2 regions of the Priestia sp. RMT2NF4 genome follow, and region 1 is predicted to be linked to the other one. Evidence: predicted binding sites of a transcription regulator. Region 1 holds the regulator's gene; the other holds the start of a gene.
What was found. The regulator Rex, encoded in region 1, represses fermentation and respiration genes when NADH is low (regulators of the CRP and FNR family bind a similar motif). The targets are predictions, from matches to a motif close to TTGTGAAATATTTCACAA.
Positions count from the first base shown of each region.

Region 2: a site for Rex is predicted at 3,094-3,111, ahead of ACMX9J_RS20180 (AtpZ/AtpI family protein). Genes of this name have one in related genera too.

Region 1 is NZ_JBLQZO010000018.1:9,027-14,436, reverse strand. It holds gene ACMX9J_RS27260 (ABC-F family ATP-binding cassette domain-containing protein) at 1-744, opposite strand, end outside; gene ACMX9J_RS27255 (redox-sensing transcriptional repressor Rex) at 1,205-1,843, shown strand; gene tatA (twin-arginine translocase TatA/TatE family subunit) at 1,897-2,082, shown strand; gene tatC (twin-arginine translocase subunit TatC) at 2,098-2,853, shown strand; gene ACMX9J_RS27240 (YdiK family protein) at 2,880-3,107, opposite strand; gene ACMX9J_RS27235 (CPBP family intramembrane glutamic endopeptidase) at 3,104-3,832, opposite strand; gene groES (co-chaperone GroES) at 4,132-4,416, shown strand; gene groL (chaperonin GroEL) at 4,484-5,410, shown strand, end outside.
Region 2 is NZ_JBLQZO010000005.1:149,482-154,891, forward strand. It holds gene wecB (non-hydrolyzing UDP-N-acetylglucosamine 2-epimerase) at 1-767, shown strand, start outside; gene ACMX9J_RS20175 (S8 family serine peptidase) at 835-3,027, shown strand; gene ACMX9J_RS20180 (AtpZ/AtpI family protein) at 3,325-3,546, shown strand; gene ACMX9J_RS20185 (ATP synthase subunit I) at 3,553-3,924, shown strand; gene atpB (F0F1 ATP synthase subunit A) at 3,943-4,653, shown strand; gene atpE (F0F1 ATP synthase subunit C) at 4,744-4,956, shown strand; gene ACMX9J_RS20200 (F0F1 ATP synthase subunit B) at 5,059-5,410, shown strand, end outside.

The DNA of each region.
Region 1 (5,410 bases):
GTAGTTGCCCGTGTACTTCACCGTTGTTTTTTGTACGACTTCATACACTTGATTTACGACTTTATCAAGGAAGTAACGATCATGTGAAACGATTAAAATAGCTCCTTCATACCCTTGCAGAAACTGTTCCAGCCATGCTAAAGTTTCAATATCTAAGTGGTTGGTAGGCTCATCCAGAATAAGCAAATCAGGCTTTGTTAAAAGCAGTTTTGCAAGAGCCAGGCGCGTTTTTTGTCCACCGCTTAAGGAGGAAATAGGGGTGCTGTAGTCAAAGTTTGAAAAACGGAAACCGTGAAGAATAGATCGTGTATCCGCTTCATATTGATAGCCGCCTAAATCTTTAAACGTTACTTGAAGCTGATCATACTCTTTGGTTAGTTTTTCGTATTGAACTGAATCATTAAAAATGTCTGGATCACCCATCTTCGTTTCAAGCGTACGTAATTCTTTTTCCATCTTCTTTAATGGAGCAAAGACAGTCATCATTTCTTCCCATATGGAGAGTGTTGACTCAAGAACTGTATCTTGTCCCATATAATCAATGGAAACACCCTTAGGTTTAATAATTTCTCCGCTGTCATAGGAAAGCTGCTCAGCAATAATTTTTAATAAAGTTGATTTACCAGCACCGTTTCGTCCCACTAGGGCAATGCGGTCTTTTGATTGTACTTCTAACTTTATATTCGATAAAATGGGTTCTGCCCCATAGTATTTTGTAATACCGTTCAATTGTAGAATAATCATTTTTTCACCTCTAGTAGTATATCCATAGTGTATTTTAACATATTTTTAACTACAAGTTCTTCCTACAAGCGTTTGTAATTTGTAGAGGGACAAGGACAAATGATGAAGCGAATGTTTTGATTCATGAAATAAAATGATTTTACCTGCACATTTTATACAGGATACTATGTTAAAATAAGAGATAAGTGCATCTCTGAACTTATCTATGATGGATGTAAAAAAAATCCGTCATGACTAACAAACCGATCCTTTGAAGGGCTAATTGCTTCGTTCTACATACCGACTTTAAGGAGTGCTGAATAGACAAAAGCCGTCGAGGTGTGAAGCGGAGTATATATAAAACAAGAGAAAAGAGAGAGAATTGGAAGCGCTACCTCAAAGCGGTTGATGCTTTGTGAAAGGTAATGCAATATTACTTGAAAATGTTAGTAATGACATACATGAACTGAGGGGGTACAACGTGAACACTGAACAATTAAAAATACCACAAGCAACGGCTAAGCGATTGCCGCTTTATTATCGTTTTTTGAAAAATTTGCATGCTTCTGGTAAACAGCGTGTGTCGTCAGCGGAGTTAAGTGAGGCAGTGAAAGTGGATTCTGCTACTATTCGTCGGGACTTTTCTTACTTTGGTGCATTAGGAAAAAAGGGATACGGCTACAATGTGAATTATTTACTTACATTTTTCCGTAAAACGTTAGACCAAGATGAAGTAACGAAAGTAGCACTGATTGGCGTAGGGAATCTAGGAACGGCCTTTTTAAATTATAATTTTATTAAAAATAATAACACCAAAATTGAGTGCGCTTTTGATGTGATAGAAGATAAAGTAGGTACGAAAGTAGGCGACGTGCCGGTCTATCATCTTGACCAATTGGAAGATTATATGAGTGATGACATCTCAGTAGCGATTTTAACCGTTCCTGCCACTGTTGCTCAGCAAATTACTGATCGTTTAGTGAGTTGCGGAATTAAAGGAATTTTAAACTTTACTCCTGCACGCTTAAACGTACCGGATGAGATTCGACTCCATCATATTGATCTTGCTGTAGAATTACAGTCGCTCGTCTACTTTTTGAAAAATTATCCTGTTGAATAAGGCGGACTGTGTTACGATTTCCTTAAGTCTAAATTAATAAGGAGAGTGGGAATATGGGGATTGGAGCAGGCAGTTGGATTATTATTGCGATTGTAGCACTGCTTATTTTTGGGCCGAAACGGTTACCGGAGCTAGGAAGATCAGTGGGCCAAACGCTTAGAGAGTTTAAGCATGCCGCTAGCGGTGCATCAGAAGATCGTGAAAAAGATAAACAGCGTCAAGTAGATGACAAAGAGTAAAAGGGTGATCATAGTATGACCGAACAAGAAATGTCAATATATGATCATATAGGAGAGCTGCGAAAACGCATTTTAATTGTTTTATTTTTCTTTGTGATTGCCACAATTGGCGGCTTTTTTATAGCGGATAAGGTTATTGTCTATTTACAGCATGCTGATGAGGCAAAGAATTTAACGATGAATGCATTTCGGTTAACAGATCCAGTTAAGATTTATATGCAATTTGCTGTTATTATCGGCTGTGTACTTGCAGCTCCTGTTGCACTGTATCAACTTTGGGCATTTATTAGTCCTGGTTTATATGAAAAAGAGCGTAAGGTAACGCTTGGATATATTCCTGTTTCCATTTTTCTCTTTATCGGCGGTGTCTCTTTTTCTTATTTTGTGTTGTTTCCATTTGTCGTTGATTTTATGACGCGCGTTTCTGATGAGCTGAATGTAAACCAAGTGATTGGCATTAATGAATACTTTTCTTTTTTAATGCAGCTCACACTGCCTTTTGGCTTGTTGTTTCAGCTTCCTGTCGTCGTTATGTTTTTGACGCGTTTAGGAATTATAACGCCTATGTTTTTATCTCAAATTCGAAAATATGCCTATTTCGTACTGCTAGTTATTGCCGCACTTATTACACCACCGGAATTGCTCTCGCACATGATGGTGACAGTGCCGCTCTTAATTTTGTATGAAATCAGCATCATTATTTCCCGCATTTCGTATCGCAAAGTGTTAAAGGCAAGGGCAGAGCAAGAAAGAGAAGATGTTAGTATGTAAAAAAAACCACTGAAACAGTGGTTTTTTTATTTGGATGAATCATCTTGATTTTTATATTGCTGCTGCAATTTTTTAATTTTGTAGTGCAAGATAAAGATGCGAACCGCAAACCTGAAATCGAATGCGGCTACGAGTGCAAATAAGATTGTGGGGAAATTCCAGACGGTTTCCTGGGCATTTTGAATTGCCAAGTAGGTGAATAAAATCCCCATAATAATATAAATAAACCCTCGTGTTAAAGGGATATTCTTCATAAAAACATGCCTCCAAAAATGAACTGCATTTGTTCTGCTTGTTTTTGCATTTCTATAATTTTATCTGCAAAAATAGTTTGAGATAAAATAACGATTGTATTCATCAAAACATGAGCAATAATAGGTACAACAATTAGTCTCGTCCTTGCATAAAGGAATGCAAATACAAATCCCATAGCTGTATACACAAGTAAATGTTTAAAATCCCAGTGTACCGCAGCGAAAATAAGGGAACTAATAAATGCAGAGATAAAGAAATTGTATCGTTTGTGAAGAGAACCAAAAATAATCTTTCGGAAAATAATCTCTTCTAGTATTGGTCCAATAACAGACGTAACGACAATAAGGAACGGCGTTGCTTTAACAAGATTAACAATATTTTGTGTGTTTTCAGATACTTGGGTAATGCCAAGAGCGTGCTCAATCATACCTGCTACAGCTTGACCAGCCATAGCGAGAAACACCCCAAGGACTGACCAGACAACAGCAATCGTTTTTCCAGCATGTTCTATACGCATGGACATGTCACGGCGCAGCAGCAGTAAGACAATAAGTAAACCAAGGATAAAGCTAATGATAGTCCAATAAGTCAAAAGCATGACATTCGCTGTTCGAACTGGATAGTCATCAAACATTCCTGTTAATTTTAACAGCGGTATACCAACAACTCCTGAAAACTGCATAAGGATGTAGGTGAGGATAACATACCAATAACGTTTTTCCAATCTTCTATACTCCTTTAAAAGGTTTTTATGTATATATGTCGAAGAAGTACTGTAAAGTTAGTAATTTCTTCTTGCTCGTATTGTAACATACATATTATTGAACAGAGAAAAGAATGCTTTATTTCTCAAAATCGTCGAAATCTAAGACTATTATATGTAGTTGTCGTAAATTTTAAATTTTTTTTGTTTAATACTTGCAAAAAAAACCCACTTTGTTTTAATATAATAATTGTGTTAGCACTCGTTGAGGTTGAGTGCTAATAAAAATGCAAACATATTATTTGAGGAGGTTGTTTCACTTGTTAAAGCCATTAGGTGATCGCGTAGTGATTGAACTTGTAAAATCTGAGGAAAAAACAGCAAGCGGTATCGTGTTACCGGACAGTGCAAAAGAAAAGCCACAAGAGGGTAAAATTGTTGCTGTAGGTACAGGCCGAGTATTAGAAAGCGGTGAGCGTGTAGCTTTAGAAGTAGCTGCGGGCGATCGTATCATCTTCTCAAAATATGCGGGTACTGAAGTAAAATACGAAGGTACTGAATACTTAATTTTACGCGAAAGCGATATTTTAGCTGTAATCGGCTAATTTTAACCACAAACTTATCATACGTAAAAAATAGATTATTAAGAACATCTTGAGGAGGTCAAAGAACATGGCAAAAGACATTAAATTTAGCGAAGAAGCACGTCGCGCAATGCTACGTGGTGTAGATACATTAGCAAATGCTGTAAAAGTAACGCTTGGACCAAAAGGTCGTAACGTTGTATTGGAAAAGAAATTCGGTTCACCGCTTATTACAAATGACGGTGTAACAATTGCAAAAGAAATCGAATTAGAAGACGCATTTGAAAATATGGGTGCTAAATTAGTAGCCGAAGTTGCTAGCAAAACAAACGACGTTGCTGGTGACGGTACAACTACTGCAACAGTTTTAGCGCAAGCAATGATCAGAGAAGGTCTTAAAAACGTAACGGCTGGTGCTAACCCAATGGGTATCCGTAAAGGTATGGAAAAAGCAGTAGCTGTAGCGGTTGAAGAACTAAAAGCAATCTCTAAACCAATTCAAGGTAAAGATTCAATTGCTCAAGTAGCGGCTATCTCAGCAGCTGACGAAGAAGTAGGTCAATTAATTGCTGAAGCAATGGAGCGCGTTGGTAACGACGGCGTTATCACACTTGAAGAATCAAAAGGTTTCACAACTGAATTAGAAGTGGTAGAAGGTATGCAGTTTGACCGTGGATATGCATCTCCTTACATGGTAACTGATTCAGATAAAATGGAAGCTGTATTAGATGATCCATACATCTTAATCACAGACAAAAAAATCGGTAACATTCAAGAAATCTTACCGGTATTAGAGCAAGTTGTTCAACAAGGCAAGCCTCTATTAATCATTGCTGAAGACGTAGAAGGTGAAGCTTTAGCAACATTAGTTGTGAACAAACTTCGCGGTACATTTACAGCTGTAGCTGTTAAAGCTCCTGGTTTCGGTGATCGTCGTAAAGCAATGCTACAAGACGTTGCGATCCTAACAGGCGGAGAAGTAATCACTGAAGAGCTTGGTCTTGACTTAAAAACA
Region 2 (5,410 bases), on a different contig from region 1:
ATAAATATTCTCCATACCCGGAAGAAATGAACCGTCAGCTTACAGGTGTTCTCGCTGATTTGCACTTTGCTCCAACAGATAAGTCTGCAGCTAATTTGCAAGCAGAGAACAAAAAAGAAGAGCAAATCTTTGTGACTGGAAATACAGCTATCGATGCGTTAAAAACAACAGTAAAAGAGACATATGAGCATGAAGTGTTAACGAAATTGGGAGATGATCGTCTTATTTTGTTAACGGCACATCGCCGCGAAAATTTAGGCGAACCAATGAAAAATATGTTCCGTGCTGTTAAGCGTATTGTAGATGAACATGAAGATGTGCAAGTTGTGTATCCTGTTCATTTGAATCCAGTAGTTAGAGAAACAGCAAACGATATCTTAGGAAATGACCCGCGCATTCATTTAATTGAACCGTTAGATGTAATTGACTTCCATAACTTCGCTGAGCGCGCTCATATTATTTTGACAGATTCGGGCGGTGTTCAAGAAGAAGCTCCTTCATTAGGCGTACCTGTATTGGTACTTCGCGATACAACAGAGCGCCCGGAAGGAATTGAAGCAGGAACGCTCAAACTAGCAGGCACGGAAGAAAAAACGATTTATACGCTAGCAAAAGAGCTGTTAATAGATGAAGACGTATATAAGCAAATGTCACAAGCATCGAATCCTTACGGAGACGGCTTAGCTTCTAAACGCATTTGTGATGCTATTAGCTACTATTTCAACCGCCGTGAAAACAGACCGGAAGCTTTTAATCCGCTTTCGTAAGATTTCTAAACACCTTTCACATGAAAAGCGTCTCTTTGAGACACGATAGTGTGAGAGGTGTTTTTTTATGTGGATTAAATGGTTAATGATTAGCTTTATATTGGGGAGTGGGGGAGGGCAAATGTCGCTCAATCCGACATTTCCTTCTATAAAACAAGAAATGAATCATCAGGAAAAATCAATCATTGTGATGATTAAAAAAGAAAAATTCACGAAATTTAAAAGTCAGCTACAAAAAAATTATCCTAATATAAAGATTAAGAGCGAATTTCACACGGTGTTTACAGGACTTTCATTAAACGGCTCCATCTCGGATTTGGAAAAACTATCTCAGAATCCATCTATTATTAGTTCACATTCTATTAAAAACTATCAGGTTACAGAAGAAAATAGCGTAACGTTCATTGGCTCAGAACAGGTAAGAGGCTTGTTTGATACTCACAATCAGCGCTTAACAGGAAAAGGGATCAAAGTAGGCGTTATCGATACGGGGGTTGATTATTCTCACCCTGATTTAAAACAAACCTACAGAGGGGGTTACGATGTAATAGATGAAGATTATGAGCCGATGGAAACCACTCGTGAGCAAGGAGAACCGACTCTGCACGGTACTCATGTAGCTGGTATTATTGCAGCGAATGGGAATATTAAAGGCGTAGCACCCCAAGCGGAAATCTATGCATACCGAGCTCTTGGGCCTGGAGGAGCTGGAACGTCTGAAAGTGTTATTCTAGCTATTGAAAAAGCAATTCAAGATGATGTAGATATTATTAATTTATCATTAGGAAATGATGTGAATGGCCCTGATTTACCAACAAGCTTAGCGTTAGATCGAGCTGTTGAAAAAGGAATTGTAACGGTTACATCTAGCGGCAATTCAGGTCCAGGTTTATGGACGGTGGGCTCTCCGGGTACAGCGGGAAAAGCTATTTCCGTTGGCGCTTCTGTTTCTCCGACAACAGTTCAATTTCTAACAATTGGATTTAACAAAGAAAAAATTATGATGGCGCCAGTAGAAGGGTCTCGTCCATGGACGTTTAATCAAACGCTGCGTGTAATAAATGCAGAAGATTCCAAAGAGCAAAAGCATGCGTCGGGTAACGTCATTTTGCTAAAAGCAGAAGGAAATGCAGTTCAAAAAAAGATTAAACAAGCTGAACAGGCGGGAGCAAAAGCGGTTATTTTATATAGCCCGACAGAAAAAAGCATAGTCAGTAAACTAAAAGAGTCAGTAAATATTCCCGTGATATGGGTAAGTAAAAAAAGCGGTGACACCATTAGCCAACACATTCAGTCTCAACAACCGTACTTACGCACTGGCCAGCAGGTGGTGCAAGACTTGCTCACATCTTTCAGTTCAAGAGGGCCTGTAACGACTACTTGGGGAATCAAACCAGACGTCGTCGCACCAGGTTACTTCATTAATAGTACAGTTCCTGGAGGATATGAACGCATGCATGGCACAAGTATGGCTGCGCCCCATGTAGCTGGAGCGTGTGCGCTGATTTTACAAGCTCACCCGAACTGGTCTCCTGAACAAGTCAAAGCTTCATTGATGAACACCAGTAAAGTAATGCAGCAGCTAAACGGTCAAACGTATCGCGTATATGAACAAGGAGCGGGAAGAATTCAAATAGCAAAAGCCGTCACAGCAGAATCTTTGTTTTATCCATCTTCTTTATCTTTTGGTATTTTTACGCGTCCATCAAAGAAAGTTTTATCTTTTAAAATTGATAACCAGTCTGATAAAGCAAAAACGTATCGCTTAAACGTTCCAAAAAGGGATGAAGGAGTGAACTGGGATGTTCCATTACCCGTCACGGTGCCACCCCGTCAGACAAAAGAGATAGCTGTCACTTTATCGGTGCAGCCCCGTTTTAAAAATAAAGGTATATATGACGGATATTTGGAAATAAATGATTCACGTGAAACATTTTCGCTTCCCTATATGTACATGATTAGCATTCCAGATTATCCTCGTGTCATGGGATTGCAAGTAGCAGCGGAAAAAGAGAAAAATACGTATAGCTATGAACTGTTTTTGCCTGAAGGAGCAGATCAGTTAGGCGTCGCTCTTTTTGATAAGCAGTCTTTACAGTTTGTATCGTATTTAGATGTTGACGTGGATGTAGAAAGAGGCATGAGAAAACGAAAAATAACGATTGATGAATCGCTTGTACCAGGAGTGTACCAAATATTTGCATTTGTGAAAAAGCATAGACAAGAGCAGGTTGTACACAGTACAATAACGATTGAATGAACCTCTTTAAATGTTTTCATTTGAAGAGGTTTTATGTGTGGCAGAAATGTGAACAATAAGAAGAGATTGTGAAGTTTTTAGCTTAAACACATTGACATTAAATATACGCTATTGTATGCTTACAGGGAATATAAATGATAAGGTTTTCAACCTGTGAAAACCGTTGATATTTCTGCGTATTTTATTAGCTGTTTTTACCTTTTTTAGCAATTTTTTTTGCCTTTCTATCATATATTGAGCTATGAAAACGATAGAGAATTCGGAAAAAAGAAAATTTTGCAAAAGGGGTATGAGCTTATGAAAGATCGCAACCGTCATCCTTTGCAAGCGATGGCATTAGTGTCAATCATTCTATCACAGTTAGCAGGTTCAGTCTTAATTGGCTTATTCTCTGGAAGATGGGCTGATCAATGGCTTGACACCGAACCACTATTTTTGATTTTAGGCCTTCTTTCAGGGCTAGCAGCAGGTGTTTTTATGATGCTGCGGACAGTCCACCATTTTTTTTCAGGAGATTAATAATTCATGCAGGATTTGCAGCACGTTTTTCCAAGACTTCGTTCATACATATTGTATTTGTTAGCATTATACGTTCTCGGCTGGGGATTTACAAGTTATAAGGCTGTTTTTGCAGGTTTAATTTTAGGAACCGCCCTGAGTTTGTATAATTTGTGGAACTTAGTAAGAAAGTTTGAGCAGTTTGGACAGGCGTTGGATGAGGGGAAAAAGCCCCGTTCAATTGGGACTGTTGTAAGATTTGCAACAGCTGCTCTCGCAGTTGTGATTACCATCTCTTATCCAAAAACCTTTCATATTATTAGTGTAGTTGTGGGATTAATGACGTATTATGTTGTCATTATCATAGATTTAGTTGTTCAAAATATGCGTAGAAGATAGAAAGAGAGGTGAACACAGTTGGGTCATGAATCACCAACTATAGAGTTTCTAGGCCTTACTTTTAGTCAAAGTAACTTGCTTATGGTTACCGTAGCTTCTGTTATTGTATTCTTAATTGCAGTTTTATGTACTCGTACTCTTGCTATGAAGCCAAGCGGTGCACAAAACTTTATTGAATGGGTCTTAGATTTTGTTAAAGGACTCGTTAATAGCAATATGGATTGGAAAACAGGTGGCCGCTTTTTGACGCTAGGTGTAACTTTACTTATGTACATTTTTGTGTCAAATATGTTGGGTCTTCCATTCGCCATCGTGATTGACCATAACTTATGGTGGAAATCGCCAACCGCTGATCCAGCAATTACGCTGACGTTAGCCGTTATGGTAGTTGTACTATCACATTATTATGGTATTAAAATGCGAGGTTTCTCTGCATACACGAAAGATTACTTCAAGCCAATGGCATTTTTATTCCCGCTTAAGATTATCGAGGAGTTTGCCAATACGTTAACGCTTGGCCTTCGTCTTTACGGTAATATTTATGCTGGGGAAATTTTGTTAAGCTTGCTAGCTGGTTTAGCAACAACAGGCTTCCTAGGTACAATTGGAGCTGCTATCCCAATGCTTTTATGGCAAGGATTCAGTATTTTTGTAGGCGCAATTCAGGCCTTCATTTTCACAATGTTAACGATGGTTTATTTATCTCACAAAGTGAGTAGCGACCATTAATTTATAAAGCTTTGTTCAAGTAATACCCAATTTGGACAAAACAAAACTTAGTTAAACAAAATCATATATATTAAGGGAGGACTTTATAAAATGGGTTTAATAGCATCTGCAATTGCGATTGGTTTAGCGGCACTAGGTGCTGGTATTGGTAACGGTCTTATCGTTTCTAAGACGATTGAAGGCACAGCTCGCCAACCAGAAGCACGTGGTACATTAACTTCAATGATGTTCGTTGGGGTTGCCTTAGTTGAGGCGCTTCCAATTATCGCCGTAGTTATTGCATTCATGGTACAAGGTAAATAATAATGTGTTACATGTGGCGAAGATCATTCAAAAGAACCTTCGCCATTACTTTATGTCTTTAAGAAGTAAATTATATATGTGGAGTCTCTGAAGGGAGTGAACATGGCCGTGTCGAACATGTTTGTGTTAGGAGCAGCAGGCATTAATGGTGGAGATATTCTTTTCCAATTAGTGATGTTCCTTATCCTACTTGCGTTACTTCAAAAATTCGCGTTTGGTCCTGTAATGGGAATCATGAAAAAACGTGAAGAGCATATTGCCGGTGAGATTGATGAAGCAGAAAAGCAAAATGAGGAAGCGAAGAAGCTTGTTGAAGAGCAGCGTGAAATCTTAAAGCAATCTCGTCAAGAAGTGCAAGTAATGATGGAAAACGCTAGAAAGTCTGCAGAAGATAAAAAAGAAGAAATCATTGCAGCAGCACGCGAAGAGTCTGAGCGTCTAAAAGCTGCAGCAA